DNA from 3 places in the Arthrobacter sp. A5 genome. Region 2 is predicted to be linked to each of the others. Evidence: riboswitches for the same ligand, from Rfam matches in the RefSeq annotation. Region 2 holds a riboswitch; each other region holds the start of a gene.
The links. Region 2 has a riboswitch for S-adenosylmethionine ahead of ACLLJI_RS04770 (bifunctional o-acetylhomoserine/o-acetylserine sulfhydrylase). Riboswitches for the same ligand answer to the same signal wherever they lie in the genome.

Region 1: it holds a riboswitch for S-adenosylmethionine, as region 2 does, so the genes downstream of both, ACLLJI_RS19305 (DUF1737 domain-containing protein) here and ACLLJI_RS04770 (bifunctional o-acetylhomoserine/o-acetylserine sulfhydrylase) in region 2, are expected to answer to the same signal.
Region 3: it holds a riboswitch for S-adenosylmethionine, as region 2 does, so the genes downstream of both, ACLLJI_RS14135 (aminotransferase class V-fold PLP-dependent enzyme) here and ACLLJI_RS04770 (bifunctional o-acetylhomoserine/o-acetylserine sulfhydrylase) in region 2, are expected to answer to the same signal.

What each region holds. Positions count from the first base shown of each region.
Region 1 covers NZ_CP180316.1:4,065,816-4,076,037, forward strand. Annotated here, with positions in the region: gene ACLLJI_RS19295 (chorismate-binding protein) at 1-2,123, shown strand, start outside; gene ACLLJI_RS19300 (aminodeoxychorismate lyase) at 2,189-3,160, shown strand; SAM riboswitch class IV at 3,253-3,373, shown strand; gene ACLLJI_RS19305 (DUF1737 domain-containing protein) at 3,442-3,654, shown strand; gene ACLLJI_RS19310 (rhodanese-like domain-containing protein) at 3,651-4,049, shown strand; gene ACLLJI_RS19315 (O-succinylhomoserine sulfhydrylase) at 4,071-5,408, shown strand; gene ACLLJI_RS19320 (UDP-N-acetylglucosamine 1-carboxyvinyltransferase) at 5,433-6,965, opposite strand; gene ACLLJI_RS19325 (substrate-binding domain-containing protein) at 7,484-8,137, shown strand; gene ACLLJI_RS19330 (energy-coupling factor transporter transmembrane component T family protein) at 8,374-9,156, opposite strand; gene ACLLJI_RS19335 (ABC transporter ATP-binding protein) at 9,168-10,222, opposite strand, start outside.
Region 2 covers NZ_CP180316.1:1,052,155-1,062,376, reverse strand. Annotated here, with positions in the region: gene ACLLJI_RS04800 (RNA-binding S4 domain-containing protein) at 1-9, shown strand, start outside; gene ACLLJI_RS04795 (alpha/beta hydrolase) at 85-744, opposite strand; gene ACLLJI_RS04790 (ASCH domain-containing protein) at 741-1,208, opposite strand; gene ACLLJI_RS04785 (GNAT family N-acetyltransferase) at 1,260-2,060, opposite strand; gene ACLLJI_RS04780 (SGNH/GDSL hydrolase family protein) at 2,275-3,117, shown strand; gene metX (homoserine O-acetyltransferase MetX) at 3,174-4,367, opposite strand; gene ACLLJI_RS04770 (bifunctional o-acetylhomoserine/o-acetylserine sulfhydrylase) at 4,484-5,800, opposite strand; SAM riboswitch class IV at 5,888-6,001, opposite strand; gene ACLLJI_RS04765 (VOC family protein) at 6,267-6,905, shown strand; gene ACLLJI_RS04760 (CPBP family intramembrane glutamic endopeptidase) at 7,106-7,897, opposite strand; gene ACLLJI_RS04755 (DeoR/GlpR family DNA-binding transcription regulator) at 8,055-8,846, opposite strand; gene ACLLJI_RS04750 (class II fructose-bisphosphate aldolase) at 8,843-9,697, opposite strand; gene ACLLJI_RS04745 (1-phosphofructokinase family hexose kinase) at 9,741-10,222, opposite strand, start outside.
Region 3 covers NZ_CP180316.1:2,992,434-3,002,655, reverse strand. Annotated here, with positions in the region: gene ACLLJI_RS14160 (AMP-binding protein) at 76-1,746, shown strand; gene ACLLJI_RS14155 (DUF2568 domain-containing protein) at 1,743-2,120, shown strand; gene ACLLJI_RS14150 (metal-dependent transcriptional regulator) at 2,197-2,910, opposite strand; gene ACLLJI_RS14145 (Nramp family divalent metal transporter) at 2,943-4,199, opposite strand; gene ACLLJI_RS14140 (class I SAM-dependent methyltransferase) at 4,250-5,266, opposite strand; gene ACLLJI_RS14135 (aminotransferase class V-fold PLP-dependent enzyme) at 5,341-6,819, opposite strand; SAM riboswitch class IV at 6,855-6,968, opposite strand; gene hisN (histidinol-phosphatase) at 7,195-8,007, opposite strand; gene rsgA (ribosome small subunit-dependent GTPase A) at 8,063-9,181, opposite strand; gene aroA (3-phosphoshikimate 1-carboxyvinyltransferase) at 9,178-10,222, opposite strand, start outside.

The DNA of each region.
Region 1 (10,222 bases), 1.3 Mb from region 2:
TCGCTGCCCTGCTGCGCGAGCACCGCAGAGTCTCGGTCTTCCATCTTGAGGACATTTATCCCGGCTGGAACGGGCTGGCCGCCGGCGTGGAGCGCTATGTGAGCACCGTCCTCACACCGCTGCGGCAGGGCCTGCCTGCGCAGTGGACCAGCTGGGACTGGGAAAACCACTACGACGGCGCACCACGCGTCACGGAGCCAGCCGAGATCGTGATCGTTGAAGGCGTTGGGGCGGCGCATTCGTCGGCCACACCCTACTTGGACACCATCGTATGGGTAGAGGCGGCGCCGGGCGAGCGGAAGTTCCGTGCGCTGGCCAGGGACGGCGTAACATTTGCGCCGTTCTGGGATGCCTGGGCCGACCAGGAGGATGAGCTGCTGGCCGCAGGGGGGGCCGCCGCGACCGCAGACCTGCTGGTTGAGGGGCGTGCGGATGACTCCGTGCCGGCCCAGGTGCTGCTGGCGCTGACTTCCCTGCCGCCGCTGGAGGCGCTGCTGGCACCGGAACGCTCCCGGCGCCGCGGGCTGGAGCTGGAGGTGCGGCGGCTCGAGGCCTATCCGGACCAGGAGTCGCTTTTCGAGACGCTGTACGGCAGGTCCGAAAACTCCGTCTGGCTGGACAGCTCGGACGCCGATTCCCGGTCGGCTCCCGGAACGGCTCGGGCAGCTTCCGCCGGGCAGGCTCCCGTCGGGCAGGCCACGGCGGCCCTTGACACCCGGAGCCGGTTCTCCATCATGGCGGACGACGGCGGCAGTTACGGTCAGTTTGCCCGGCACGGCGACGGCGTGACCAAAGTCAGGACGGGCGCCGTGACGGCCCGTGTCCAGGACCCGTTTTTCCGCTGGCTGGACACCGTCTGGGGCCGTAAGGCCGTCCGTACCCCGGACGACTATGACTGCGGCTTCGCCCTCGGCTGGCTTGGCTACCTGGGCTATGAACTCAAACGGGAAACGGGAGGAGCGGATGCAGCGGGGCCGGGAACAGCCGGACGCCCAGATGATGCCGCACTGATTTTCGCCGGGCGGGCGGTCGTCGTCGACCATGCCCGCCGCTGCGTCTACCTATTGGCCCTCTCCCAGCAGGGCCATGGCACGGATGGTGCTGCCGGGGCTTCGGAAGCGGCGGCCTGGCTGAATGCCGCTCGCGCCGCTGTCGAAGCGCTCGCTTCCGATGAGCTCCCAACGGATTCGCCGGAGTTTGGGCCGCCGACGACCGGCCAGTTGACGAGCGAACCGCCGACGACGGGGCCCGGAGCCGGGGCCGAAGCGCCGGTGTTCACCATCCGGGATTCTGAGTCAGCCTACCAGGACAAAATCGCCCGGGCCCAGGCGCAGATTGCGGATGGTAATTCCTACGAGATCTGCCTGACGACGTCGCTCACGGCTACCACCGCGGTCCCGCTCGATCCGTGGCGGACCTATCGGCAGCTGCGCCGACGGAATCCGGCCCCTTTTGCCAGCTACCTGCGCTTCGGCGCACTCGCCGTCGCCGGTACCTCGCCCGAGCGGTTCCTGCGGATCACCGCCGGCGGCACGATGCGGGCGGAGCCGATCAAGGGCACCCGGCGTCGGCATCCGGATCCGGACCTGGACGCGGCACTGAAATCCGAGCTGGCAAACTCGGCGAAAGACCGGGCGGAGAACATCATGATTGTGGATCTGCTCCGAAATGACCTCTCGCACTTCGCCGTGCCGGATTCGCTCTCGGTTCCCCGTCTCTGCGCTGTGGAAAGCTACGCCACCGTGCACCAGATGGTCAGCACCATTGAGGCGCAGCTTCGGCCCGGGTCCACCCGCACCGAGGCCGTGGCCGCCGCGTTCCCCGCCGGCTCCATGACCGGCGCGCCAAAAATCAGCACCATGGCCATTTTGGACCGGCTGGAAGCAGCCCCTCGCGGAATTTATTCTGGCGCCATCGGCTATTTTTCCCTCGATGGCGCCGCCGACCTGTCCGTCACCATCCGCACGCTCGTGATCGAAACGACGGACGACGGCAGCGGTCGGCTCAGTTTGGGCGCGGGCGGTGCGATCACCGCGGACTCCGTTCCGCAGGAGGAATGGCTGGAGATCCAGGCGAAGGCGTACGGCGTGCTCTCGGCCCTCGGCACGGTCTTTCCCGGCTAGCCCACCGCGCCGCGCCCAGCCCGGGTGGGCCGAAAGGCGGCCTGCCCGCGGCACTAAGCTGAACCATGACTGTTTTGGTATTCTTGGACCCCTCCGCTCCGGACGGACGCATTGCCGACGCCAGCAAGCCCACACTGATGGCCACGGACCAGGGAGCCACCCGGGGAGACGGGGTTTTCGAATCCCTGCTGGTGGTCGGCGGGACGCCACGGAAGCCCCAGGCGCATCTGGACCGGCTGGATTCCTCCGCTCGGGCCATGGATCTGCAGATACCGTCCCAGGACGCGTGGCGGCGTGCCATGACGACGGCGGTCACCGAATTCCGCCGCAACCGCGCCTCCGCCCGGGCCGGAGGCGCGGTTGGGGCCGGCGGCACCGGAGAAGACAGCCGGATGAGCGCCACGGAAAACATCCCCGACGAGATGGTGCTCAAGCTCATCGTCACCCGCGGCGTCGAGGGGAGCACGATCCCGACGGCTTGGGTCCAGGCCTCGGAGCCTCCCGCCACCGGTCGGGCGCAACGCGAAAGCGGAATCGATGTGCTGTTGCTGGAACGCGGTTACGACAGCTCCATCGCCGAGCGTGCGCCGTGGCTTCTGCTGGGTGCCAAGACCTTGTCCTACGCGGTGAATATGGCGGCCTTGCGCTACGCCCGTGTGCATGGCGCGGACGACGTGATTTTCACCAGCGGTGACGGGCGCGTGCTGGAGGGCCCGACGTCGTCCGTTCTGCTGGCCCATGCCGAAGGTGGCGGGCCCGACCGGGTCAAGCGACTGATCACGCCCCAGCTGGACAGCGGAATCTTGCCCGGCACCTCGCAGGGTGCGCTGTTTACGGCCGCCAAGGCCGCCGGCTGGGAGCTGGGTTACGGCCCCGTGGAGCCCGGGGATCTCTTCGACGCGGACGGCGTCTGGCTGATTTCCAGTATCCGGCTGCTCGCCCCCGTGAATCATATTGACGGCCGGGAAATCGGCAGCCCCGACGTGCGCGCCGGCCTTACCGCCGAGTTGAACCAACTGATCCACGACGCGGAGTAGCTCCTCAGTCCGGCATCAGCCCCCGTCATCCGGCGCCACAGTCCGGCGTCCTGTTGACCGGCTGATCCGTCGGTGTGCTAATTTTCTAGATGAGTAACGAGCGCCAGTGCCAAGCCCTGACTTGCTGGCCGGCAACCCTCTATTCCGGCGGGGTGCCTCAGGTGACTACTCGGCAAAACCTGGCTTGACGGCCACGGGCTGCAAGCGTGAACGTTCCCGGCAAGGCCCCGGGCTGTCTGCACCTTCCGCTTGCACCCTTCGATTGCAATGAGGAGACTACCTTGACAGCTACACCCGCCAAAGAAACCCCGCTGACTTACCGGCTGCTCACCGGTCCGGATGACCATTCGTTCTGCGAGCGCGTCAGTGCCGCCTTGGCCGAAGGCTATATTCTCTATGGCAGCCCGTCGCTGGCGTTCGACGGCGGCCGGACCGTTGCCGCGCAGGCGGTCATTCTGCCCGGTGCCGGGTCAACGGACGACGGCGTCAAATGAGCTACGCGGGCGACCTCACCCCGGCACAGGCTTGGGACAAGCTCGCGGTCGGGGCCGTGCTGGTGGATGTGCGCACCGAGGCTGAATGGCACCACATCGGCGTGCCGGACACCTCGATGACCGGACGTGACCCGCTGTTGATCCAGTGGAACCTGGCCGGCGGCGTGCTGAACCCGGATTTCCTCGACGAACTGCGCGCCCAGGCCCCCGATGAGGGGCAGACCGAGCTGGTCTTCCTTTGCCGTTCCGGCGTGCGCTCGGTCAGCGCCGCGGAGGCCGCGTCGGGCGCCGGATTCACCAGTTGGAATGTGCTGGAAGGGTTCGAGGGCGTCCCGGATGCTTACGGGGACCGGATCGTCAACGGCTGGAAAAACCGCCAGCTCCCTTGCAAATAGGCTCCGAGCTAAAGGACTGAGATGAGCAATTTTAATCAGGATGCTCCGGGCTGGGCGCCGGATACCCAGGCGGTGCGCGGTGGCCTGGACCGCTCCAACTTCCAGGAGACCTCGGAGGCGCTGTTCCTGAACTCCGGTTATGTCTATGAATCGGCGGAGGCGGCGGAGGCGGCCTTCACCGGTGAGGTGGACCGTTTCGTCTACTCCCGGTACGGGAATCCGTCCGTCGCCACGTTCCAGGAAAGGTTGCGGCTGCTCGAGGGCACGGAAGCCTGCTTCGCCACCGCCTCCGGGATGTCCGCAGTTTTCACCGCCCTCGGGGCCCTCTTGGCGGCAGGCGACCGGGTGGTCGCGGCCCGTTCGCTGTTCGGCTCCTGCTTCGTGATCCTGAATGAGATCCTGCCGCGCTGGGGCGTAGAGACGGTCTTCGTTGACGGCGCGGATCTCGGCCAGTGGCGGGAGGCATTATCCGTGCCCACGACGGCGGTATTCTTCGAATCGCCGTCGAACCCGATGCAGGAAATTGTCGATATCCGGGCCGTCTGCGGACTGGCCCATGCCGCGGGAGCCAAGGTGGTGGCGGACAATGTCTTCGCCACCCCGCTGTTGCAAAAGTGTGGCGAACTGGGCGCGGATGTGATCGTGTATTCCGGGACCAAGCACATCGACGGGCAGGGCCGCGTCCTTGGCGGCGCCATTTTGGGCACCAAGGAGTTTATTGACGGTCCGGTCAAGCAGCTGATGCGCCATACCGGTCCGGCACTGTCGGCGTTCAACGCGTGGGTGCTGACGAAGGGGCTCGAGACCATGGGGCTGCGCGTTGCGCACTCCGCGGCAAATGCCCTGCGGCTCGCCGAGTTCCTCGAACAGCATCCCGCGGTGAGCTGGGTCAGGTATCCACTGCTGCCCTCGCACCCGCAGTTTGAAATGGCACGTGCACAGATGAAGGCCGGTGGAACCGTGCTCACCTTCGAGCTGGCCGCAGCCGGCCAAGCTCCCCCTGTGAGCCGGGCTAATACAGCCAGGGCCGGGGAACCCACAGTGGCGGGCATGGCCGGGGAACCCAAAGTGGCGGACAAGGACGCAGAACGCGCAGTAGGGGCCGCGTCCGGCACGACGGCGAAGGACGCCGCGTTTGCCCTGCTCAACGCCCTGACGATCATCGACATCTCCAACAACCTGGGCGATGCGAAGTCTTTGATCACGCATCCGGCCACGACGACACACCGGGCGATGGGACCGGAAGGCCGGGCCGCGATCGGGCTGACTGACGGTGTTCTCCGGCTCTCGGTGGGTCTGGAGGACATCGGGGACCTCACCCGGGATCTGGCCACCGCCCTCGCCGCGACGCAAGCGTAACCGACCAAGGCGAGCGACCGCCGCTCAGTCCTGGAAGTACTCGATCTCGGCGCCGAGTGTGTTCAGCCGCTCGGCCAGATCCTCGTAACCCCGTTCAATCACGTAGATGTTCCGCAGCTCGGAGGTGCCCTTCGCCGCCAGCATCGCCAGCAGGATGCAGGCGGCCGGACGCAGCGCCGGCGGGCAGCCGATTTCCGCCGCGCGCCAGCGAGTGGGGCCGGTAACATCGATCCGGTGCGGATCCAACAGCCGAACCCGGGCGCCGAGCCGGTTGAGTTCGGTCAGGTAAATGGCCCTGTTCTCATAGACCCAGTCATGGATCAGCGTCGACCCCTGGGCGCAGGAGGCAATCACGGCGAAGAACGGAAGATTGTCAATGTTCAGCCCAGGGAACGGCATGGCGTGGATCTTGTCCGCCGCCGCGGTCAGCTCGGACGGCAGAGTGGTGATGTCCACGAGCCTGGTATGGCCGTTATGGGCGGTGTATTCGTCGGACTTGCGGTACCGGAAGCCCATCTGCTCCAGCACGCTGAGCTCGATTTCCATGAACTCGATCGGCACGCGCCGGATCGTCACCTCGGAACCCGTCACAATGCCGGCCGTGATCAGGCTCATCGCCTCGATTGGGTCCTCGGACGGTGAATATTCGAGGTCGACGTCAATCCTGGCCTTGCCCCGGATGGTCAGCGTGGTGCTGCCGATCCCGTCCACACGAACGCCCAGTCCCTGCAGGTAGAAACACAGATCCTGGACCATATAGTTGGGACTGGCGTTGCGGATCACGGTGGTGCCTTCACGGTGGGCTGCGGCCATGATGGCATTCTCTGTCACGGTGTCCCCGCGCTCGGTCAGCACGAACGAGCGGTCCTCGGTGTCGGCCTCGGGAGCCTGGATGGCGTAGAACCCAGCATGCGCCTTGACTGACAGCCCGAATTCACGCAGCGCCTGCAGATGCGGACCCACGGTGCGCGTTCCCAGATCGCAGCCGCCGGCATACGGCAGCCGGTAACTGGCCTCTTCATCCAGCAGCGGCCCCAACAGCATGATGACACTGCGGGTGCGCCGCGCGGCCTCCACGTCCATGGCGGCCAGGTTCAGCACGGCGGGTCGGCGGACCAGTAGATCGTTGGCGTTCAGCCACGTACATTCGACACCGATGCTGGTCAGCAGTTCGACGATCCGGTTGACCTCCTCGATCCGCGCCAGCCGGCGCAGCGTCGTGGAGCCGCGGTTCAGCAGACTGGCGCACAGCAGGGCGACGCCGGCATTCTTACTGGAGTTGACGTCTACGCTGCCGGAGAGTTGATGTCCACCCACCACGCGCAGATGGGTGATCCGCGGCTTGCCGCTCCCGCCGACGTTGACGATGCTGCGGCCGAAGATGGACTCCATCCGCTGGATCATCTTGAGGCTCAGATTTTGTTTCCCCTGTTCCATCCGGGCGACCGCGCTTTGGCTCGTGCCGAGCTCGGCGGCCAGCCGGCCCTGGGTCCAGCCCCTATCGGTGCGGGCGTCCCGGACCAACACTCCAACGGATTCCGCAGCTACCTGAGTCATACCTCTACTAATATCATGAAGTGCATAAACAGTGTCAAATTGACGACCCGCAACGCGATCTTGCCGCTAATACCGGCACCCTAACCAGGTGGTGCGATATTTGCGGGGATAATCGGCCTTGCACCGCAACGAACCGCCGCGTATGTCAACCGTACCTCTACCCGGATGTTGCGCCGCCTTCACCACGCCGCAGTCCGGTGCCAAACCGGGTAAACCATGCAGGCCAGCACGCCGGGTCGAGGAGGCTGCAACCCCTGTCACATGGGTTGAGTTACGCTGGCCTCACACGATTCAGGAGGTGCCACGGAAAGCCACTTCCTTCGATGTTGCCCGCGTGGCGGGCGTGTCGCGCAGCGCCATCAGTTTAGTCCTTAACGGCCGGCACAGACGGCAATATCGCCAAGGATAAGCAGGAACGCATTCTGGCTGCGGCCAAGGAACTCAACTACACTCCCAACGCCGTCGCCCGCTGGAGGGCCGTTCGCCGGCAAGCTCCTCCAAGGGGCATGTTCGCCGCCATGAGTTTGCGCGAGCACATTCCGGCCCCGGTTATGGCAGGCGTCCCGGCAATTCTGGCCAACAGTTTCGATCCCGCTAACGCGCTCCGCTCTGTCATCCCCGATGAGCTCTCCGGTGGGCGCAGCGCAGCCCAGATCCTGATCAACGCCCGCCATCGCGACATTGCATTCCTGGCCGGCACGGACGAACTCGTCGCCCCGGGGCGCCGTAGTGATGGTTTCCAACGGGCCATGGCGGCTGCGAACTTGCCGGCGACGAATATTGTGACCACCGCGTGGGAAGTCAACAAAGGTTTCGCCGCCGCCATGCACCTTTTAACCAACGACGACGGCCGGACACCTCGGACGGATCGGCCCACCGGGATCGTGTGCGCCAATGACCGCGTGGCGGTGGGCGTTCTACTTGCCTGCGGCCGGCTGCGGCTGCGCGTCCCGGAAGATCTGAGCATCGTTGGCTATGACGACGAACCGCAGCGTGCCGGCCCCGCTAGGTCAGGCCCCCCTTCCCCCTTCCCCGGCCACAAGGGCGGCAGGGCCGCAGGGAAAGTAATCAGCGGGGCTTTGACGCGGCAGCTCTTTCACAACGCCAATTTGTGTATGGTGACAATGGCGACGCGTGGACGCACCACAAAGTGCGATGCTGGGGTCGGGTAGCTATGGACCGTCTTTGTCACGGAGCCGGTTCCAAAAACCTCCACCAGGGCCACCGCAGGCATCTCGCGCTGTAAAGCGTGACGGAACTCACGCTTTATGCGCGCAAGACTCATGCTTCGAAGGTCAGCCCGGGAAACCCAGGCCACTTGGGAACAGCGGAAAACCCGCGGGTCCTAGAGAACGCAATAGGGTTCCTGCGCTCTCAGGAACCCGCGGATTCCATGTGGTTGGTCGTTTTACCCGAGCACCGGATTCCAGGTCCCCAGTACGACGGCGGCGCCCACCACTGCGGCGGCGATCAGCAGTCCGGCGGCGAAGACCCACGGGTCCATCGGTCCGAACGTGGATTCCCTGGCCCAGCTCCGCGGTCCTGCGCCGAAGCCCTTGGCTTCCATGGTCACGGCCAGTCGGGAGGCCCTCCGGACAGCCTGGACCAGCAGTGCCATTCCCTGTCCGAGGGACGACCTGAACCGCGCGGCAAATCCCCCGCCACTGCCCACACCGCGGGCACGCCGCGCCATCCCCAGGGTCTGCCATTCCTCCACCAGCAGGCCGACGAGGCGCATCGCGGCCAGGGCCCCGAGTACAAAACGGTGCGGGAGCTTCATTTTCTGCGCCAGCGCGTCCGCCAGATCCGTCGGGTCGGTACTGGCCAGCACGATCAGTCCCGGCAGCGCAATGGCAATTCCGCGGAGCATAATCGCGACGCCGGACTCCAGCGAGCCTTCGGTAAAGAGCAACGGGCCCCAGTCCAGCAGCACCGCCCCGGTCTTCGGTGCCAGCAGCGCCGAACCGTAGCCGCCCACCAGCGCCGCGGCCAGAATCGGCCAGCCGCGCAGCAGCAACGTCCGGACGCTCAGACCGGCAAGCGGCAGCACCGCCAGTTCGCAGACCAACGCCACGGTGGCCGACGCCCAGTCCACGCTCAGCAGTAAGGCGATTGTCAGGACCAGCGCGGCAGCCAGTTTAGAGAGAGGGTTCGCCTTCGCCAACACGGCAGTGGACCGGGGACCGGCCATCACATCAAGGCTCACCGGGCACCCACGGCACCGCTGCGGGCAACGTCAGACCGCGCAACTCTTTGCGGCGCAGCTTCGGACCGCGCAGCTTCAAGGGGCCGGCCGTCGGCTGAAAGCCGGAGCCGCGCTCCCCCTAGCACTTCCGTGAAATCCTCATCGTGGGTCACCGAGATCACCGCGGTGCCGGCATCGAGCAGTTCCGTGAGCAGGCTCGCGAGTTCGGCCCAGGTATTGGCGTCCTGGCCGAACGTCGGCTCGTCCAGCACCAGCAGCGATGGGCTTGCGGCCAGTACGGTGGCCACGGAGAGCCTGCGTTTCTCACCGCCGGAGAGCGTGTACGGGTTGGCCTCGGTCAGATGCGTCAGCCGTAGCCGTTCCAGCAGCTCCCCCACCCGATCGGACCCCCGGCCCAGGATTTTCGGTCCGAAATTCAGCTCGTCCAGCACACGCCCGGTGATGAACTGATGCTCGGGCTCCTGGAACACGGTGCCGATGCGCTGGATCAGCTCTCCTCCCCTCCACCGATGGGGTTCCGGTCCGGCCCCACGGCGCAGTCCTTTGCCGGCGCGCAGCTCTCCGTCCAACGGCGGCAGCAATCCGCCCAAGGTGAGGGCGAGCGTCGATTTCCCGGCACCGTTTGGCCCCGTGATGCTCAGCGCCGAACCTGCGGTCACCGTCAGGTCGACGCCCGACGACGCCGCTATGGCCGGGTGCCGTGCGGCACGGCCGCGCTTTCGGCTATCCGTTGCCTGCCGCGACACCGCGAGCTGCCCAGCGTGCAGCAGTAGATCCCCGCTGCCGGAGCTGCCGCCGGCCAGACTGCCGGGGCCGCTCGACGCCGGACTGACATACCCGAAGGATGTCTGGACCGCAGCGCCAGCAGCGGGCCCGCGGAGCATTTCGGCCCCGGTACGGGTGCGCGGGCGGGTGGCGGGCACATAGCCGGGCACCCAGACTCCCGCGCCGGTCAGCATTTGCCGGGCCTGCATCAGCACCTGGCGGGGCGGACCGTCAATCAGCACTCCGCCGCCGTGGCCCCGGTCCCCTGGCGCGAGCACCACGATCC
Region 2 (10,222 bases):
GCGCCCTGATCTCACCGCACGCCGCCGGGGCCACGGTGAGGGCTTGAGCACGCCGCACCATCAGGCCTTGAGCACGCCGCACCATCAGGCCTTGAGCACGGTCAGTCCGAGGAACTCCTTGACGTGCGCCATTTCCTGGTCGTTGATGCCGTGCCAGATTCCGGTATAGAGGACTTTGGTCAGCTTCGAATGCGCGCGCAACCAGGCGGCGGTGAAGTCCACGGCTTCGACCGGAATCACCGGATCGGCCTGGTCACGGCCCCAAAACACCGGCAGTTGGGCCGCGGCCAGTTCCGCGTCGTGGAAGAAGCCCTCCCCTTCCGTCCCGGCGTCAATAACAAAACCGGAAAGGCCGACGACGGCGGCATAGTCGTGCGGACGGTGCCGCGCCAGCGAGGTGGCCATGCACATTCCCTGCGAAAAGCCGAGCAGGGTGACGCTGCTGTGCTGCCCGCGGACGCCGTCGAGCCAAGCCGTGACGGCCGCCGTCGTCGTCTTCACTGTCTGCACCGCATAGGAGACATCCGAGCGCAATGGAAACCAGGAGTACCCGGGACCGGCACGCTCCGGCCCGCGCACGGACGCAACGGTGAACTCGTCCGGCAGCAGCTGGGCCAGGCTGAACAGGTCAGCCTCGTCGGCGCCGTAGCCGTGCAGCATCACGAGTAAGGGCGTCCCGGGGCGGGCCTGTTCGGCCTTGGACCAGACGACGGAAGGGGCCGCGGTGTTTGTCGCTTCAATCATCCGTCCATCTTTCCACGCCCGGCCTTCAGGACGCTGACCACGCGGAACCTTTCCAGGACCACCAGTGTTTCCTCATTGACGGTGAAGCCCGGATCTTTCAAGGCTTCGCGCATCGCAGGGCTGTGCCAGTACTCCTCATGGTCTTTGCGCCAGTCGAGAACGGATGCGTGTCCCTCCCCCTCGTCCAGTGCGTGCTGCAGATCGACCTGATCCAACGGACAGATTACGATCCCGGTGACTTCCAGGATGGCCACGTTGCGGCCCTCCGAGTCGATCACCACCGACCGGTCCCCGACGCGGGGAATCGGGTCGCCGCAGGCTTCGTAGTCGGCGACAAGTCCAGTGGTGCTGGTCTTGCTTCCGTCAAGGACCGCGGCGACCAGCTTGTCGCGGAGCGGGCCGGGGAACGCGAACTCGGCGACCGGAAGGGACTGGAGGTCTTCGGGCGGATCCTCGGCGGTCATTCCTCCACCGTACCGGCCCATCGTTCAGACCCGGCCGCGGACGCTGAGCCGTCAGACCGCTGTGCCCGGGTGCGTGAACGGTGTGGTGGTGGCCAGTTCGACGAATCCCAGACGCCGCAGGATGGGCCGGCTGTCCGCCGAAGCGTCCACCTGGAGATACCGGAAACCCCGGGCGGACGCAATTGCCGCACGGTGCGCCACCAGCGAGCAGAACACGCCCCGCCCGCGCCATGGGGCCAGTGTGCCTCCACCCCACAGGCTGGCGAATTCGGTTCCCGGGTGGAACTCAACCCGGCCTGCTGAGACCGGGATCCCATCGGCCATGGCCACAACGGCGGCGGTGGTCGGCGGCTGGTGCCCGATGCCAGCGAGCAGCGCCTGGCCTATGGCGGAGTGGTCCCCGCCGAACACCTCGTCGTGCACCGCCACGAGCGAGTCAACGCCGTCCCGGTCCAGCACCGGCATCAGCTGCACGCCCGGCGGCGGCGGGACGTTGAGGTTTAGATCATCCAGGATTTCGGCCACCATCAGCGCCTCCGCGGGCCCCGGAGCCAACCCCGCTGCCAGCAGCCTGTCGGGCAGATCGGCGGGCAGGTCATAGGAGTAGTGCTTCCACTCCCAGGGACGAGCCGACCCCGCCAACCTGCCCGCCTGGGCGAACCGTTCGACCTGCGCGGCGATGGCCTGGTCGGCGCCGACGGCATTCAGATCGCTCCAGGCCACCCCGGACCACCCGGTGCCCATCTGCCGGACCACGTGGCCGTCCGTCTCGATGACTCCGTCCCCGGAGGCCGGTTCCGGACGCCGGCGGATCTGCTCGTTGAAGGCCGCAAGTACTGCTTGTTTATCCATCCGGGCAGTCAATCAGAACCGCCGAGGGATGGGAAACCGGGCCCCGACAGCGCGTTGACCGGCGGGGCGCCGGCCGGCGCAACCGAGCCGCAACCGTCGTCGTCCTGGCGCCAAAAAAGCCGTACGACGCTGACCGTGAAAATGGACTGCGGTGGCGTAACCATGCCGGACATGGGCAGGATGGAGCGGTGATTCCCATCGAAAGCGCCGCCAAATGACTGAGCAGGACGCCCGCACCCATTCCGAACAGCTGCCGGGCAGGCTGCATCCGTGGAACCGCTATGTGGCCATGGGTGATTCGTTCACCGAAGGGATCGGGGACGCCAAACCATCCAGCCCCGGCGGACATCGCGGCTGGGCCGACCGTTTGGCCGAGGAGCTGAGCCGGGGCCACGAGGACTTTGCCTACGCGAACCTGGCCATCCGCGGCCGCCTCCTGCAGCAGATCCTGGACGAGCAGCTGGAGCCGGCGCTGGAACTCAAGCCCAGACTGATCTCGATCTCGGCCGGCGGCAATGACCTCATCCGTCCCGGCTCGGACCCGGACGCGTTGGCCGAGTCCCTGGACGGCGCTGTGGAACGGATGACGACGTCCGGCGCCACGGTGCTGCTCTTCAACGGTCCCGATATCCGCGATACCCCGGTGCTGGGCCTGGTCCGGGGCCGCGTGGCGATCTACAACGAAAACCTGCGCACCATCGCCGCCCGTCACGACGCCATCATCGCGGACATGTGGTCGTTGCGGCAGCTGAAGGATCCGCAGATGTGGGCCGGTGACAGGCTGCACTTCTCCCCGCTGGGCCACCACACCGTTGCGTTGATGGCGCTCGAGGCACTCAACGTTCCGCATACCCTGGAGCCGAAGTTCCCCAAGCCGCTTACGGTGCGGAACTGGCGTACGGCCCGGTCGGAGGACCTTGTCTGGGCGCGCGAGTTCTTTGTGCCGTGGGTGCTGCGCCGAGTGCGCCATCAGTCCTCCGGCGACGGCATCAGTGCCAAGCGTCCGACGGCGGGCCCGGTCTTCGGCCCCGGGATGCCGCCCGGGGCCGGAGCGTAGGTACATCGACCGTCAAGGTTTGACCACCTTTAACCGAGCAGGTGCCTGTTACAGACCTAAAAAGGGCGCTGCTCCCCAATCGAGGCAGGGTTACCGAAGAACCTCCGCCGTAGGAGCACTCCGACGGCTTCGGTCTCGGTGAGGAAACCGTCGTGCCCGATCTCCGACTCGATGGCGTCCACGCCTACTTCTCCGGGCAGCGCCGCCGCCAATTCATCCGACTGTGCGGGGAAATACAACCGGTCCGAGGCCACAGCGGCAATCAGGAATTCGACGTCCGCGGCCTGCTCCAGTGCCTGCCGCAGGGGACCGCGCCCGCGGCACACATCGTGGCTCATCAACGCCTCGGTGATGACGATGTAGCTGTTGGCATCGAATCGCCGGGCCAGTTTATGCGCCTGGTGGTCCAGGTAGCTTTCCACCTGATACCTTTCCCCGGCGGAAGACCCGGCAATATTGCGGATCCTGCCTTGGCTCACCGGAGCCTCCCCGGGCTGTGCGCTCCGGCCGAACCGCGCCGACATCTCCGGCTCGGACCGGTAGGTAATATGGGCAATCCGCCGCGCCAGTCCGAGTCCGGCCACCGGCGCTGCCCCGTCGTAATAATCCCCGCCGGCAAAGTCCGGATCCAGCCGGATTGCGAGCACCTGGGCCTGGGCGAAGGCGATCTGCTCTGCGGTACTGGCCGCGCAGGCGGCGACGACGGCGCAGCGGCGTACCCGTGCGGGCAGCGTGACAGCCCACTCCAGTGCACGTGCTCCACCCATCGACCCGCCGATCACCGCATACCAGGAGCCAATGTCCAGCTGATCGGCCAGCCGAGCCTCGGCCTGGACGGAATCCCGGATCGTCACGAACGGGAATCTGGACCCCCAGGGGCGTCCGTCCGGGGCGATGCTGGACGGTCCGGTACTGCCGTAGCAGCCGCCCAGCATATTGGGCGACACAACGAAATACCGGTCCGTGTCGATGACCCGGCCCGGACCGACCAGACCCTCCCACCAGCCGTCCTCCGCGGAACCACCGCGGGAGACGTGGGTGCTGCCGGTGAGTGCATGCGCGATCAGCACCGCGTTGGAGGCTTCGGCGTTCAGCGTCCCCCACGTCTCATACGCGACAGTGACGTCCGGCAGCCGTCCGCCGGCCTCCAGATCAAGGTCGCCGATCCGCGCATACTTTACTTCGCCGTCGGCCGTGGCGAGCGGCGATGTTCCGGTCGGCAAATCGGTCGGTGCTCCGGCCGACGCCATGCCGGCCGGCACCTCACCGGTCGATGCCAGTCCCGCCGATGCCGGTCCTGGTGGCGGGCACACCGCTAAGGAGCCCGCCGCGCCCGGTCCGGGGACCGCCGTCGTTCCCGGGCCGCTCACGCTGTCTTGGCCGCCCGGAAACCGGCCTCCAGATCCGCGAGGATATCGACGATGTTTTCCAGTCCCACCGACAGCCGCACCAGACCGGGAGCCACGCCGGCGGCCAGCTGCTGTTCCGGCGAAAGCTGCGCGTGGGTGGTGGAGGCCGGGTGGATCACGAGGGAGCGCACGTCGCCCAGATTGGCAACGTGGGAGTGTAATTCCAGACCGTCAACAAAGCGCTTGCCTGCCTCGAGACCGCCCTTGATATTGAACGCGATGACGGCACCGGTGCCCCTGGGTCCGTACTTGCGTCCGCGCTCGTACCACGGGCTCGAGGGCAGACCGGCGTAGGCAACGGACTCCACGAACTCGTTCGATTCCAGCCAGGTGGCAACCTTAAGAGCGTTTTCCACGTGCCGCTCCACGCGCAGGCTCAGCGTTTCCAGACCCTGCGCAATGAGGAAGGAGTTGAACGGTGTAACCGCCGAACCCAGGTCGCGCAGCAGTTGCACGCGCGCCTTGAGAATGTAGGAGAGATTCGCCCCCAGCGCACCGTTTTCGCCCAGATCGCGGCCGTAGACCAGGCCATTGTAGCTCGGGTCCGGGGTATTGAAGCCGGGAAACTTCTCCGGCTCCTTCGTGTAGTCGAACTTGCCGCCGTCGACAATCACGCCGGCAATGGCGGTGCCGTGCCCGCCCAGATATTTCGTGGCGGAATGAACGACGACGTCGGCGCCCCACTCGAGCGGCCGGATCAGATACGGGGTGGAGAGCGTGTTGTCCACGATCAGCGGCACGCCTGCCTCGTGCGCGGCCGTGCTGACACCCTCGATGTCCAGCACATCCTGGCGCGGATTGGAAACGACCTCGCCGAAAAACAGCTTCGTGTTGGGCCGAACGGCGTCGCGCCACTGCTGAAGATTGTCCGGATCCGCCACGAAGGTGACCTCGATGCCAAACTTCTTCAGCGTATGCGCAAAGAGATTGAAGGTTCCCCCGTACAGGCTCGGGCTGGAAACTATGTGGTCGCCGGCCTCCGCGATGTTGAGCACCGAAAAAGTGGATGCAGCCTGTCCGGATGAGAGCAGCAGTGCACCCAGTCCGCCTTCCAGACTCGCAATCCGCTGCTCCACGGCATCTTGGGTCGGGTTGCCGATGCGGGTGTAGATCGGGGACAGCTCGGTCAGTGCGAACCGGTTCGCCGCGCTTTCGGTGCTGGGGAAAACGAAGGACGTGGTCTGATAAATCGGCAGAGCGCGGGCGCCGGTGGTGGCATCGGGTTCCTGGCCTGCATGGATCTGGCGTGTTTCAAATGACCATGCATTGCTCATGTGTGGCTCCTCATACTGGGGACACCGGGTTCATCAGTAGGCACAGCCTGGGGTGATGCCCGCTGAGCTGAGCCAAGATGGTCGTGTGACCCGCGCTTGCGCTTAGCCGTTTGGCTAAGGCCTGGTCCTCACCCGGGGCACCCCACCGCGGTGGAGGGTTGCCGGCCAGCGAGCCGGGGCTTGTCGCTGACACTCATGACCTGAATCAAGTCTGGCGGACCCGGGCGGATGCTGGCAACAAGATGACGCCAATATGACGCCCACTCTCCAGTTGGGAGAGTGGGCGGGGTGGGAGAGGGTGCGGGGTGGGAGAGGGTGCGGGGTTGGAAATTGGGCCGAGGGAAAGTGGGCCGAGGGGAAGAGGGTCGAGGGGAAGAGGGTCGGGAGATAGCCCCTGCGGGTCGTCCCATGTTGGTAAGCCGGACCTAACTCGAGAGGTCACTCGCAAAGTGTAAGGATGAGCAGCATGCGCATGGATCATGTTTCTTACGCCTGTGAATCAGATGGTTTGGCCGCCACCGCCGCCCGCATTTCAACTGCTCTGGGAATCGAGCGCGTCCGTGGCGGTGTACATCCCCGCTTCGGTACCCGCAATATCATTTTCCCGCTCATGGATCACCACTATCTGGAGGTCGTGGAGGTGCTGGAGCATCCGGCGTCGGACAAGGCTCCGTTCGGGCAGGCCGTCCGCGCCCGCTCCGCGGCCGGCGGTGGCTGGATGGGATGGTGCGTCGCCGTAGACGATCTTTCCCCCTTTGAGGAACGTCTGGGTCGCAGCGCCGTTCCCGGCAACCGGAAGTTCCCGGACGGCCAGGAACTGATCTGGAAGCAAATCGGCATCAAGGGACTCATTTCGGACCCGCAGGTTCCATACATGCTCAAGTGGGAGGGCGATCCCACCCTGCACCCGTCGCAGGCCAGCCCGACCAACGTCAGGCTCTCGAAGCTGACCATTGCCGGCAGCGCCGACCGCGTGACCGAATGGCTCGGCGAACCGGTGGAAAAGCCGCTGGACGACGTTGCGGTGGAATGGATCGCTCCGCGTGGGACTCCAGGCATTATGAGCGTGACCTTCGAGACCGCGAATGGGTTTGTCACGATTTAGCCGCGTACCCAGGTAGGCCCAGCCCCGTCTGGTCAATACGCCGACGACGGGGCCGCCCCGCGAGGACGTAGTTGCGCAGCACCGTTTTCGCGGGTTGGCCCCTTTGTCGGCGCGAAAGTCCTTCGGCCCGACGGGGTGGCCCCTTTGTCGGCGCGAAAGTCCTTCGGCCTGACGGGGACGCCCCGGTTTCAGCACACACCTCAGCCAAACCCGAGCGCCGGGCCCCCTACAAAAGCGGCGATGTCCAGCAGGGCATGGGCAATCACCAGCGGCGTGAGCCGGCCAAAGCGCCGATAGACCCAACAAAATACGAGTCCCATCAGGAAATTTCCGGCAAATGGGCCGAAGCCTTGGTAGAGGTGGTAGCTGCCGCGCAGCAGCGAACTGGCCAGCACTGCTGCCGTCGCCGACCAGCCGAACCGGCCGAAGCGTTCCAATAGGTAGCCGACGACGATGACCTCCTCGACGATGGCGTGCCGGACCGCGGAGAGGACCAGCACCGGGACGGTCCACCAGTACGTGTTCAGCGCGCTGGGGATGATCTCCGTGGTGATACCCAAGGCCCGTCCGGCCGCGTAGAGCGCCAGCGACGGAATCCCGATCAGGGCAGCCAGCCCCAGGCCGCAGAGAAAATCCCGGCCGGGACGCTGCAGCGTGAAGCCCAGTCTGGCGAAGGCGGACCGGCCGGGCTGCCAGAGCAGATACAGCACCAGCGCCACCGGGACCAGGGCAAAGAGAATACCCAGCAGCTGGTACACCAGGTCGAAGTATTGGCGGCTGCTCTGGGCCGCATTAAGGGTGGAGGTGCCCTGCGCGAGCGGCGCCCGGCTCAGCTTGTCCAAAAGCTGGACGACGGCGTAAACCGCCGACTGCCCCAGCGAGAGTCCCAGCACAATGCAGACCTCAACGCGGAGCCTGGCGTGCGGACGGGTTCCCCATGTACCGGTCTTGGGGGCACCGGTCTCTGATCGGCCCGGGACGGAATTGCTCATGGTCCCTATCTTGCCCGCATTTCCTGAGGATCGGATCGACAACGTCTTCCGGTCGGCATTCGAAAGGGACATACGCAGCCGCGACACCCCACGTGCCAATGCCCAATACGGGTGCTGAGCCGCGAACGCCCCGCGGCCAGCCGCGAACGCCCCGCGATCAGTCGTCCGGCGCCACGATCACGTCCATGTCATTGTGCCCAAAGGCCGCCAGCTGCTCGGCCGTGATTCCGGCATCGGTGATCAGCTTATGGAAAGGGTATCCCTCCATGGTGGCAAACGATCGCTGACCGATCTTGGACGAGTCCGCCAGCATATAGGCCTCGGAAGCGCGCCGGGCCATCAGGGCGTTCACCGTTGCCTCCCCCTCGTCGCTGACCGTGGGACCGACTTGCGGATCTATGCCGTTCACGCCGATAAACGCGAAATCCAGCGCGACCTTCTGCAAGATGATGTCCGTGTACGGTCCGACCAGCTCGTAGGAGCGCGGGTTGACGATCCCGCCGGTGACCATAATCTTAAAATTCGGCCGGACCGCCAGCTGCGCGGCGATGTTGATGGCATTGGTGACCACCGTCAGCGTGGGCCGGTTCGAGGCTTCCATCAGATCGGCTCGCGTGGACAGCACCTGCGCCAGCGCGGTGCTCGTCGTGCCGCCGCACAGTCCGATCACGGCACCCTTAGGGATCAATGCGCTGGCCGCGCGGGCTATCTGCAGCTTTTGCAGGCCGTGATCGTCACGGTTATACCTGCCCGGCAGGTCATAGGCGACGGCGCCCTGGACGGCGCCGCCGCGGGTCCGGCTGAGCAGCCGCCCGTTGGCGAGGGAGTCCAGATCCCGCCGTGCCGTGGCCGGGGAAACCCCTAGCCCGGAAACGATGTCATCCACCTCGATCTGGCCGGATCCTGCCAGCAGGTCCAGGATGGCATTCAGCCGTTCGGTACGATTCATTTTTCTCCTTGCGCGTGCACAGTCGAGAACAGACTCAGCAGGCGTGCCACCTCCGGAACGAGGGCGTCCCGGCCGGCTTTGAGGTACTTCCGCGAGTCGACGACGGCGGGGTTCAGGTTAAGGTATTCCCGCACGGCCCGGGTGAAGAACCCGTTCAGGTGCGTCGAGACGTTGATTTTCGTCATTCCGGCCGCGATCGCCGCCACGATGGCATCATCCGGGACGCCGGAGGAACCGTGCAGCACCAACGGCACATTCAGTGCCGCCTTAAGCGCACCGATCCGCGCCAGGTCCAGGGCCGCACTGCGCTCGGTCATGGCATGAGAAGAGCCGACGGCGACGGCGAGCGCGTCAACCTTGGTGGCGGTCACGAAGGCGACGGCTTCCTTTGGGTCGGTGAGCACGCCGGGCGCATGCGCGCCGTCCTTGCCGCCGACCTTCCCCAGTTCCGCCTCAACGTACACGCCGCGTGCGTGCGCGTACTCCGTGACCCGGCGGGTCACGGCCACATTGTCCGCATACTCAAACCGGGCGCCGTCGTACATAATGGATCCGAAACCCAGATCGACCGCCTGATAGGCCAGCTGCTCGTCCTCGGCATGGTCCAGATGGACCGACACGGGAACGGATGACCGCCGCGCCGCGGCCAGGGTGGCCAGCGCCAGCGGTTCCAGGCCGCCGTGGTACCGGGCGCAGTTTTCGGAAATCTGCAGGATCAGAGGCAGGCCGGCGGATTCCGCTCCGGCCAGCAGGCCCTCGACCGTCTCCAGGTGGATGATGTTGAAGGCCCCCTGCCCGGAGCCGGTTGCCGCGGCGGCAGCCATCAGTTCGCGTGTGGGGCTCAGTGCCATGTCTTCCTTCGATCGTTGCGTGGCTCGGGAGTGGCTGAAAAAGTCAGTGCCGCCTGATGATGAGCTGGCCGGCCAGCTCCTGATGGCGCGGGGATATTTCGCCGGCCGCGGGCATCAAGACCGCGGCCGCGCTCCAGGCGGTTGCGCGGCGCAGAATCTCCTCCAGGTCGGTGATTCCCGCTGCCAGGGCGACGGCGGCCGCACTGACCGCGGCGTCGCCGGCCCCGGTGGGATTTCCGCGCAGCGGCTCCGGCAGCCGGGCGCAAAGGTACCGTCCGGGGGTTCCGGCGTCAAAGGCCAGCATGCCCTCGGCGCCGGCGCTGACCAGCACCCTCCGGGCACCCATTTCAAGCAGGCTACGCGCGGCCGTGACCAGATCCCGCTCCCCCATCGCCTCGGTCAGCTCGTCATTGTTCGGCTTGAGCAGATCTGCGCCTGCCTTCGCCGCGGCCAGTATGCCGGCGCCGGAGGTGTCGATGATCGCCGGCACGCCAGCCCGGTGGGCCAGTTCGACCAGAGCCGGAT
Region 3 (10,222 bases), 1.9 Mb from region 2:
GACCGGACACCGGTGTGCGATCCTTGGAGCATATCTCCGGGTGGACACGGGCAAGCGGGACAGGGAGTGGCTGCAATGGCATGTGAAGAACGCGTCCGGGAACTATTGGACATCTTTGAGGCTCCGGGCGCATGTGCCGCGGAGCTTCTCTGTGACCGGCACCCGGCGGAGGCGGTCGCCTTCACCATTGTGCAGGCGGACCTGAGCCACAAGGATCTCACCTATGGAGAACTGCGGGAGAAGTCGACGGCGTTCGCGGCGGCACTGCACGGACTGGGTGTGCGGCCGGGGGATGCGGTGGCGACCTTGATGGGCAAGTCCGAGGACCTGATCATTGCGCTGTTGGGGATCTGGCGGCGCGGGGCCGTGGATGTGCCGCTGTTTACCGCCTTCGCCGCCGATGCGATCGCTTTCCGGCTCAATGCCACCGGATCCAAGCTGGTGATCTGCGATGTGGATCAGCGCCGGAAACTGGTTCCCGCGGGTGAGGTTCCCTCGGATGCTACCCCGCTGGTTGTCGTGGCGCATGGCGAAGCTTTGGGGTATGACCTGTCGTTTAGCGGGCTCCTGTCGGGCAACAGGGCCGCCGGAGATACCGACAGCCCTGAGGCCGTGGCGGTGGGTGGCAACGGTACGCTGGTTCAACTCTTCACATCCGGAACCACCGGTGAGCCGAAGGGCGTCCCCATTCCGCTGCGAAGCGTCGCTTCGTTCATTGCGTACCAGGAATTTGCCTTGGATGTTCAACCAGACGACGTCTTCTGGAATGCAGCGGATCCGGGCTGGGCGTACGGGCTGTATTTCGCTATTCTCGCCCCGCTGGCCACCGGCACCCGCAGTATCCTGCTGCAGGGCGGGTTCTCCGCGGAGCGTACCTGGCAGATCTTCGACAGGTTCAAGGTCACCAATTTTGCTGCTGCTCCCACGGTGTACCGGTCGTTGCGGGCAGGCTCCGCAGCGGGCGCAGGCCACCGGCTGAGGCGGGCCTCCTCGGCCGGCGAGCCACTGACCCCTGACGTCATCACTTGGAGCAAGGAAGCCCTGGGGCTGGCGGTGCGTGACCAGTACGGCCAAACCGAACACGGCATGGTGGTGGGGAATGCGTGGCGCGAGGAGCTCCAGGCACCGCTTCGTGAGGGATCCATGGGTACAAGTCTGCCCGGCTGGTCCGCCGACATTTTGGATCCCCTGGAGGATATTGTGGCGCCGGCCGGCACCGCCGGACGGGTTGCCATCGAGGTAGCGAAGAGCCCGCTCATGTGGTTCACGGGCTATGCCGGCGCAGCGGAAAAAACGGCGGACCGGTACACCGCCGACGGCCGTTGGTACCTGACCGGGGACGCAGGCCGCAAGGATGAGGACGGATTCATCTACTTCTCTGCCCGTGACGATGATGTGATCATCATGGCGGGCTACCGCATTGGACCCTTTGATGTGGAAAGCGTGCTGGCCCAGCACCCTGACGTCGTGGAGTGCGCTGCGGTCGGAGCTCCGGACGAGATCCGCGGCGAGGTGCTGGAGGCGTACGTTGTCCTACGTGAAGGAGTGGGCGGGAGCGGCGAGCTGGCCGAAGAGCTGCAGCGGTTGGTGAAAACGAAACTCGCCGCCCATGCGTATCCACGCCGCATTCATTTTGTCGATCACCTTCCCAAGACGCCGAGTGGAAAAGTGCAGCGCTTCATCCTGCGCCGGGAACGTGCAGCGGAGGCAGCTGCGGGAACAGCAGCCGGAGATATAGCCAAATGAGCCGACGCCGGGGCGCTTTCCCGCCTCAGCTTTTAACCGGAGTGCACCTTTGCGTTGCGTTCTTGTTGGAGGTCGCCATGGTCGCGGCTTTTTGTGTGTGGGGCTTCAAATTCGCTGCACCGTGGAACTATGTTGTCGGGATTGGCGTACCTGCCGCCGTAGTCGTCCTGTGGAGTTTTATTTCTGGCGCCCCGTGCGACGCACAGGATTCCGTTGCCGTGATCCCGCCGGTGTCGCTGCTGATCTTCCTGCTGGCTGCGGTGGCGCTGGCGGCTGCAGAGCTGGTGGCACCGGCGATCGTGTTGGCGGTGGTCGGTGCGGCCAATGCGGGACTTGGTTTGTACCTGCAGAGCGTGCTCAAGGTCCGGTCGTAGGGGCGGCAGACTGTATCGGCCGACGACGGCGCCGCCCGTCCCGCCGTCGTCGGGCACGGTCTGCGTCCGTAGAGCATTACGGAACCGTCAGAGTGCAGCCCGGGTGCGTTCCTTCCGGCGAAACCCATAAGGATCCGCTCACCTCGTCGGTCAGGTCGAAGTCCCTGGCCGCCGCGCCGGTGCCAATGCGAACCACGAGCGCCCCTCCGAAGGGTCGGCGCCCCTCAATGCGGACCAACGAGTCCAACTCGATCCGCTCCTGGTCAAGGTACCGCAGCAGCGCCGGATCGTGGTCGCTGATTCTGGTGATGCGGCCCTGGTGCCCGGGGTCAAGCTGGTTCATCCGATGCGCGGGCGGCATGACCACCCTGCCGTCCGCGGCCGGAATCGGATCCCCGTGCGGGTCGCGGGAGGGATGTCCCAGTTTGGCGGCCATCCGCTCTATAAACGTGTCCGACACCGCGTGCTCCAACAACTCGGCCTCGTCGTGGACTTCATCCCACGTGTAGCCAAGCTCCTGTACCAGGTAGGTCTCCAGCAGCCGGTGCCGCCGGACCATGGACAACGCCAGCAACAGCCCGTCAGCGGTGAGCCGGATGGCACTGTACGGCTGATGGTCCACCAGCCCCTGATCCTTGAGCTTTCGGACCATTTCCGAGACGGACGAGTTGGCCACGCCCAGCCGTGCCGCAAGCTGGGAGGACGTGATGGCTTTGTCCTGCCACTCCGTGAAGGCGTAAATCACCTTCACGTAATCCTCGACACTGGACGAGGTTGGGGTCGGTTTCACAGCTACCACAGTACCGTCACCGGCCGGGCATGTTATCCCCGGCCGGTGAAGGTCAGGTAGAGCAGGACAGCGTTGAGCGCGATGACCAGGGCAACGCAGACGACGGCGGCAATGCGGAGAGCGGGCCCGTCCCGGTACTTGCCCATCACCGTCGCATTTCCCGTCAGCCGGAGCAGCGGTATGAGCGCGAAGGGTATCCCGAAGCTGAGCGCCACCTGGCTGATCACCAGCGCCTGCGTGGGGTCTACTCCGAAGCTCAGCAGTGCGAGGGCCGGGATCAGGCTGACGACGCGGCGGGTCAGCAGCGGAATCCTGACCTTCAGGAGGCCGCCCATGATGGTGGCCCCGGCGTAGCAGCCGACGGACGTTGAGGCCAGGCCTGACGCCAGCAGGCCGACCGCGAAGACTACGCCGATGACCGGGCCGAGGCTGCCGACTATCGCGGCGTGCGCGCCCTCGATGCTGTCCGTGGCGACGACGCCGTCGAACCCGTGCAAGGTGGAGGCGGCCAGCAACAGCATGCCGATGTTGACCAAACCGGCCAGCGCAAGTGCACCGACGACGTCCCAACGGGTGGCCTTGACGACGGACGCGAGCACGGCCGGTGAACGGCGGGCATGGACATGACGGTCGCGCGCCAGGGCGGAGTGCAGGTAGATCGCATGCGGCATGACGGTGGCCCCCAGCATTCCGGCAGCCAACAGCACCGTATCCGTACCCTGGAAGCGGGGGAGCAAGCCGGAGAAAACTCCGGCAGGTTCCGGCGGCCTGACCAGCAGACCGGCCAGGAATCCGATGGTGATCAGCAGCAGCAGGAACATGATCAGGTATTCAAACGTTCGTTGGCTGCGCCGGTTCTGCACCGCCAGCATGGCCATCGAAACGATGCCCACGATCAGGCCGGCCAGCGGCAGGGGCAGACCGAAGAGCAGGTTCAGGGCGATGGCGCCGCCGACCACCTCGGCCAGGTCCGTGGCAACGGCCACCAGCTCCGCCTGGACCCAAAAGGCACGACGGTTTCCGGTCCGCAGCCGGGCGCCCAGCAGCTCCGGCAGGGAGTTCCCGGTGACGACGCCCAGCTTTGCGGACTGGTACTGGATCAACATGGCCATGACATTCGCAATGACCAGCACCCAGACCAGCAGGTAGCCGTATTTCGCTCCAGAGGTGAGGTTGGCCGCAACGTTTCCGGGGTCCACGTAGGCGATGGCCGCGACGAACGCGGGACCGAGCAGGGTGAAGAGCCCCCGGGCCTTCGTCGCGGGTTTTCGGAGTCCCACGCTCAACATACCCACACCCTTCGCAGTACCTAAACCCTTTATGTAGGCTTGCCGAAACTCTACGTGCGCAGGCCCGTCCTGTCGAGAGGCAACAGCGAAGTAAAACCTCCGCTTCGTCCTGCCCTTCCCTGTCCTGCCCTTCCCTTTGCCGCGCTGGGATGCCGACCCATGCCCTGCCGGGGGAGGGCAGTGGCGCGCCAGGTCTGGGTCAGATACGGCAGCGGGAGGATGTCGTCGACGTCGTGGCCGAGGTGCTCAAAAAGGTACCACCGCAGGTTGGCCAGCACCTTCGCACGGGTGGCCTCATTTGCCCGCAGATAGTAGCTGCGTGATTTCACCAGTTCCATCATGTCCCCAGGGGTCAGCGGTTGGAACCAGTGGTTCAGCTGCAGCTGGGGTGTGCTGAATTCCGGCCCGAGCAGGGGACGGAAATCCGGCTTGTGGACGTCCCCGGCGTGCATTATGCGGGAGAGCCGGTGAACCCAGGGCACGCTGACGTCCAGTTGATTCCAGACAAGGCCCAAGACACCGCCGGGCCGCAGCACGCGGGCGATCTCGGCGCTGGCCGACAGCGGATCAATCCAGTGCCAGGCTTGGGCCACGGTCACCAAATCCATGCTGGAGTCCGGCAGTTCGATCCGCTCGGCGGCACCCAAAATGGTCCGCACCCCGGGGAGGCGGTGTTCGAGCTGACGAAGCATGTCACGGGATGGATCAAGGGCGACGACGGTCAGCCCGCGCTCTGCCAGCCGAACGGTGAACTTCCCGGTGCCGGCGCCGATATCGAGGGCATTGAGACCCGGGGTATTGGGACCCAGTGCACTCAGCTCCGTGCCCTTCGGATCCGAGGCACGCAGATCCGAGGCGCGTAGATCCGAAGCACGCAGGTCCATGGCGTTCGGGTCCGTGGCATGGAGCACCCCGGCGGGGTCGGTGCCGGACAGCAGCCAGGTCAGTGACTCCTCCGGATAGCCGGGACGGACACGCTCATAGTGTTCGCCGCCGTCCTGAAAACTGTCCGCCAGTTCCCTGCGGCGCTCACTGTCCAGACTTGGGCCGCCGTTCGGTGCCGCCATGACGCTCCTTGGAAATATCGCCGGAATCCCGCGGGAAAACCCTATCCCACCGGCGGCGGATGCTTCGAATCCGTTCAGCTGGTGCTGCAGGGGGCGGCGCCGGCCGTCCCGGGGGTGTTCGGCGCCCACTCCGGGAACGGCCGGCCGTCGTCGGCGGGTATCCAGCGGCCGGAGTCCACCACATAGTCCCAACCGAGCCCGGACTCCAGCAGGGCCGCGACGCCGTCGATCAGGCGCTGTGCATCCTCATGCCGGGAGCCGACGCCGAAACTTGCGCGCAGGGAGCCGGACGGGAGCCCGAGCCGGCGCAGCAGCGGGTGCGCGCAGAACTTACCGTCGCGGACGCCAACGCCGTGTTCGGCGGAAAGATACGCGGCCACCAGGCCGGCGTCGTACCCTGCGACGGAGAAATTCACCACGCCGATGGCGCCGCTGCCGGGGAAGGTGTCCGAGTCGGTGAAGAGCCGGTGCACGGTTATTCCCGGCAGCTGCTCCAGGCCCTCGATCAGGTGGCTGCGCAGGGCCTGCTCGTGGTCCTGCCAGCGCCGTTGGTCCAGCCGCGCGATGATCCCGGCTGCCTTGGCCAGCGTCGCGGCGCCCAGGACGTTCGGGGAGCCGCCCTCATGGCGGGCCGGCCCGGTGGCCCAGCTGACGGAATCGAGGCGCGCCTCGCTGACCGCCCCGCCGCCGGCGAGGTACGGGGTTCCGTCGTCGAGCCAGTCCGGGCGCCCGACGACAACGCCGCTTCCGAAGGGGGCATAGAGTTTGTGCCCGGAGAAGACCAGATAATCAATGTCGTCCGCGGCAATGTTGATCCGGCGGTGCGGCGCCAGCTGGGCGGCGTCCACAACGATCCTGGCCCCGTGGCGGTGGGCCAGTGCCGCGAGCTCCGCGATCGGCAGGACCTCGCCGGTGACGTTGGAGGCGCCGGTCACCGCCAGCAGGGCCACGTTCCCGGCCCGGAGCTCCGTTTCCAGGTTCGTCAGTGTCTCCGCGAGGGAGTTTTCCGCCACCACGCTGCGGTGCGGCAGGCGCTGCCAGGGGAGCAGGTTGGCGTGATGCTCGATGTCAAGGTACACGACGTGGGCACCGGTGCCCGCGACGATGTCCCGCACGCAGCCGGCCAGCAGGTTCAGCGAATCTGTGGTGTTGCGGGTGAATATGACCGCGTCATCGGGACGGCCGCCGACGAAACTGCGCACCGTGTCCCGGGCGTTTTCATAGACGGAGGTGCTGACCTGGGAAGCGAAGCCGGCGCCGCGGTGCACGCTCGCGTAGTAGGGCAGGATATCGCTCAGGTAGTCGGCCACTTCGGTCAAGGCCGGGGCGGACGCCGCGTAATCCAAGTTGGCGTAGCGGATGGTTCCGCCCTGGATCAAGGGAGCTCGCAGTTCGTGGCCGGCGACCTCCAGCAGCGGGCCCGGTCCTGAATTTCCGGCGCTCCTACCGCTGCCGGCGCGGCCCCCAGGGAGGCAGCCTTGCCCGGACGCTTCGGCCAGTGGACCAGAGGCGCGAGCGGAGGGAACGTTGTGTTCGGCGGTTGAAATGCTCATAATGACCTCACCAAGGAAGGACCCGGCCGTGCCGGTTTCCGCGCTTGCCAGGACCGCTCCGGCCCGGCCAGGTCGTCACCCGGGGCACCCCGCCGCGAAGGGAGGGTTGCCGGCCAGCAAACCGGGGTTTAGCACTGGCACTCGTGACCTATGCCCACAAGACTACGAAATCCGCACCCGTGCCGCCAGTATTAACGGCCAGTGTTACGGCTAAGAGGCTGTGTTACGTCCCGGACGTCGAAATTTGACCACCTTTTGAGAAATTCGCCGTGGTTTTCACGGCGTGTCCGAATGAGACGCCGCGGCCAGCCGCTGAAACATGGACAAACTTTCACGGGGCGGGGCAGGCTGCGGCCCATAGTGCCCGCAGTCGGGCTAGAGCAGGTCGTCGTGGTCCGGGTTGAGGGTGCGGAGGACCTCCGAATGCAGAATGCCATTGGTGGCCAGCGCGTTGCCGCCGAAGGGCCCGTCCGCGCCTTCCAGAGACGTGAAGCGGCCGCCGGCCTCGACGACGATCGGCACCAGCGCTGCCATGTCATACAGATTCAGCTCCGGCTCACAGGCGATGTCAACAGCGCCCTCCGCGACCAGGCAGTAGGACCAGAAGTCCCCGTAAGCGCGGGTGCGCCAGACCTTGTCGGTGAGGGAAATGAACTCGTCCCGGTTGCCGCGCTCCTTCCATCCGGTCAGCGAGGAATAGGACAGTGAGGCGTCGGAGAGTTCGGAAACGTTGGACACGCGCAGCCTGGTGGCCGCCGCCAGCGACTTGCCCGTGTAGGCCCCAGTGCCCTCCGCCGCCCACCAGCGCTTGCCCAACGCCGGAGCACTGACCAGCCCGACGACGGGCCTGCCGTCCTCGACCAATGCAATCAGGGTGGCCCAGACCGGAACGCCGCGGACAAAGTTCTTGGTTCCGTCAATTGGATCGATGATCCAACGCCGTGAGCCGTGCCCGCTGCTGCCAAACTCCTCGCCGAGGACCGCATCGCGCGGCCGGACCCGGGAGAGCTGGCTGCGGATGGAATCCTCCGCGGACTTGTCCGCGTCCGTCACAGGCGTCAGATCAGGCTTGGTCTCCACCTGCAGATCGAGGGCCTTAAAGCGGGCCATGGTTTGTGAATCCACCGAATCCGCCAGCACGTGGGCAAGGCGGAGGTCATCGTTGTAGCTCTGCGGGGCATGGGTCATGGGTTCACGCTATCGTTCTTTCGTCGCTGAACAGGGGAGGCGGGGCACCCACCTGCTACAGAATGGTGCCCAGTTCCTTGGCCTGCGCCCTGCCTTCGGTGCGGTCGCCGGTGCTCAGCAGTCGTCGCAGCGAGGCCAACCTGGCCGTCCCGGCGTCACCGGCGTGCCCCTGGCTGACCCAGGGATCCAGTCCGCAGTTGACGGCGGCGTTGTTATGCTTGCAGCCGCGCTCGCAGGCGTCTGTGCCGGGCTGGAGATCGGGAAACGCCTGCAGAATGCGGTCCGGGTCCACGTGTGCCAGGCCGAACGAACGGATGCCGGGAGTGTCCACAATCCAGCTGCCGGGCAAGCCGTCCGCCAGCCGCAGTGCCAGCGCCGACGATGAGGTGTGCCGGCCGCGGCCGGTCACAGAGTTGACACCGCCTGTGGCCCGCTGCGAACCGGTCAGGGCGTTGACCATGGTGGACTTTCCGACGCCCGAATGGCCCACCATGACGGAGACCTTTCCGTCCAGATGTTCTTTGAGCTGCCCGACGGCGGTACCGGCCAGCCGTGCCGACTGCCCGTCGTCGCTGCGCGCATCGATGCCGGATGCGGCATCGGAGGCGGTCCGGCTCACCACTACGGTCATGTCCAGGTACTCGTAGTTGGCCAGCAGCTCGGCGGGATCTTTGACATCCGCCTTGGTGACCAGCAGCAGCGGTGCGATGCCGGCGTCGTATGCGGCCACCAAAGCGCGGTCGATGAATCCGGTGCGCGGCTCCGGATTGGCCGCCGCCACCACGATCACCAGCTGGTCGGCGTTGGCCACCACTATGCGTTCGATCGGGTCCGTGTCGTCGGCGCTGCGGCGCAGGACGGTTCGGCGGTCCTGCACCCGCACCAGCCGTGCCAGCGTGTCCGGCGCTCCGGTGGTATCGCCGACCAGGGCAACAAAGTCCCCGGCCACCACCGGGCTGCGGCGAAGTTCCCGGGCCCGGGCGGCGATCAGGACGCGTTCGGTGTCCGTGTCTTCGTCCACGATTGCCGTGTAGCGGCCGCGGTCCACGGTGATGATCCGGCCGATCACGGCTTCGTCGTATGCGGGCCGGTCCTTGGTGCGGGGCCGGCTGCCCTTTTTATTGGGCCGGATCCGGACATCGGATTCATCCCAGTCACGCATGCTGCGGGTCATCGCCCAGGGCTGGAGCTGGAGGCGCTGCCGGCGGTGCCGAAACCGGCTGGAGGGCTGGAGCTGGAGGCGCTGCCGGCGGTGCCGAAACCGGCTGGAGGGCTGGAGCTGGAGGCGCTGGAGCTGGACGGGCTGTCGGGGATGCCGGAGCTGGCTGGAGTCCCGGAGCCGCTCGGCCGCACAACGCCCGGAAGCCCCAGCATGCCGGCCCAAAGTCCGGCGAACTCGGGCATGGTTTTTGCCGTTGTGCCGATGTCCTCCACCTCGACGCCGGGCACCGCCAGCCCGATGATGGCCCCGGCCGTCGCCAACCGGTGATCCGCATAACTGTGGAAAAGGCCGCCGTGCAGAGGTGCCGGGGTAATGGCCAGCCCGTCCGCCGTTTCGATGGCGGAGCCGCCCAGCCCGTTGATCTCCGCGACCAGCGCAGCCAGACGGTCAGTTTCGTGGCCGCGCAGGTGCGCGATGCCGCTGAGCGTCGACGGACCGGTGGCCAGGGCGCAGAGAGCGGCCACCGTGGGGGCAAGCTCGCTCGTGTCCGCCAGGTCAACACCGTTGATGCTCTCCCCGCCGGTCACGGTCAAAACACCGTCCCGCAGCGAGACGGCGGCGCCGAACTTCGGCAGAATTTCACGCCATTGATCGCCCACCTGAGTGGTCCGGGACGGCCAGCCGGCAATCCGGACAGTGCCCCGGGTGGCCAGGGCAGCGGCCAGGAATGGCCCCGCATTGGACAGGTCCTGCTCGACGACGACGTCGAAGGCCTGGATTGGACCAGGGGAGACGATCCAATGGTTGGGCACGGAGTCATCGACCACGACGCCCGCACCGCGCAGCACGTCCACGGTCATCCCGATGTGGTCCAGGCTTGGCACCGGATTCCCCGAATGTTCCAAATGCAGCCCCGCTTCGAAACGCGGAGCCGCGAGCAGCAGGGCTGAAACGAACTGTGAGGAGCCGCTGGCATCGACGATCAGGTGACCGCCTAGGACCCGGCCGGTGGCCTTGATGGTGAACGGCAGCGCCCGCGGTTCGCCGTCGCCG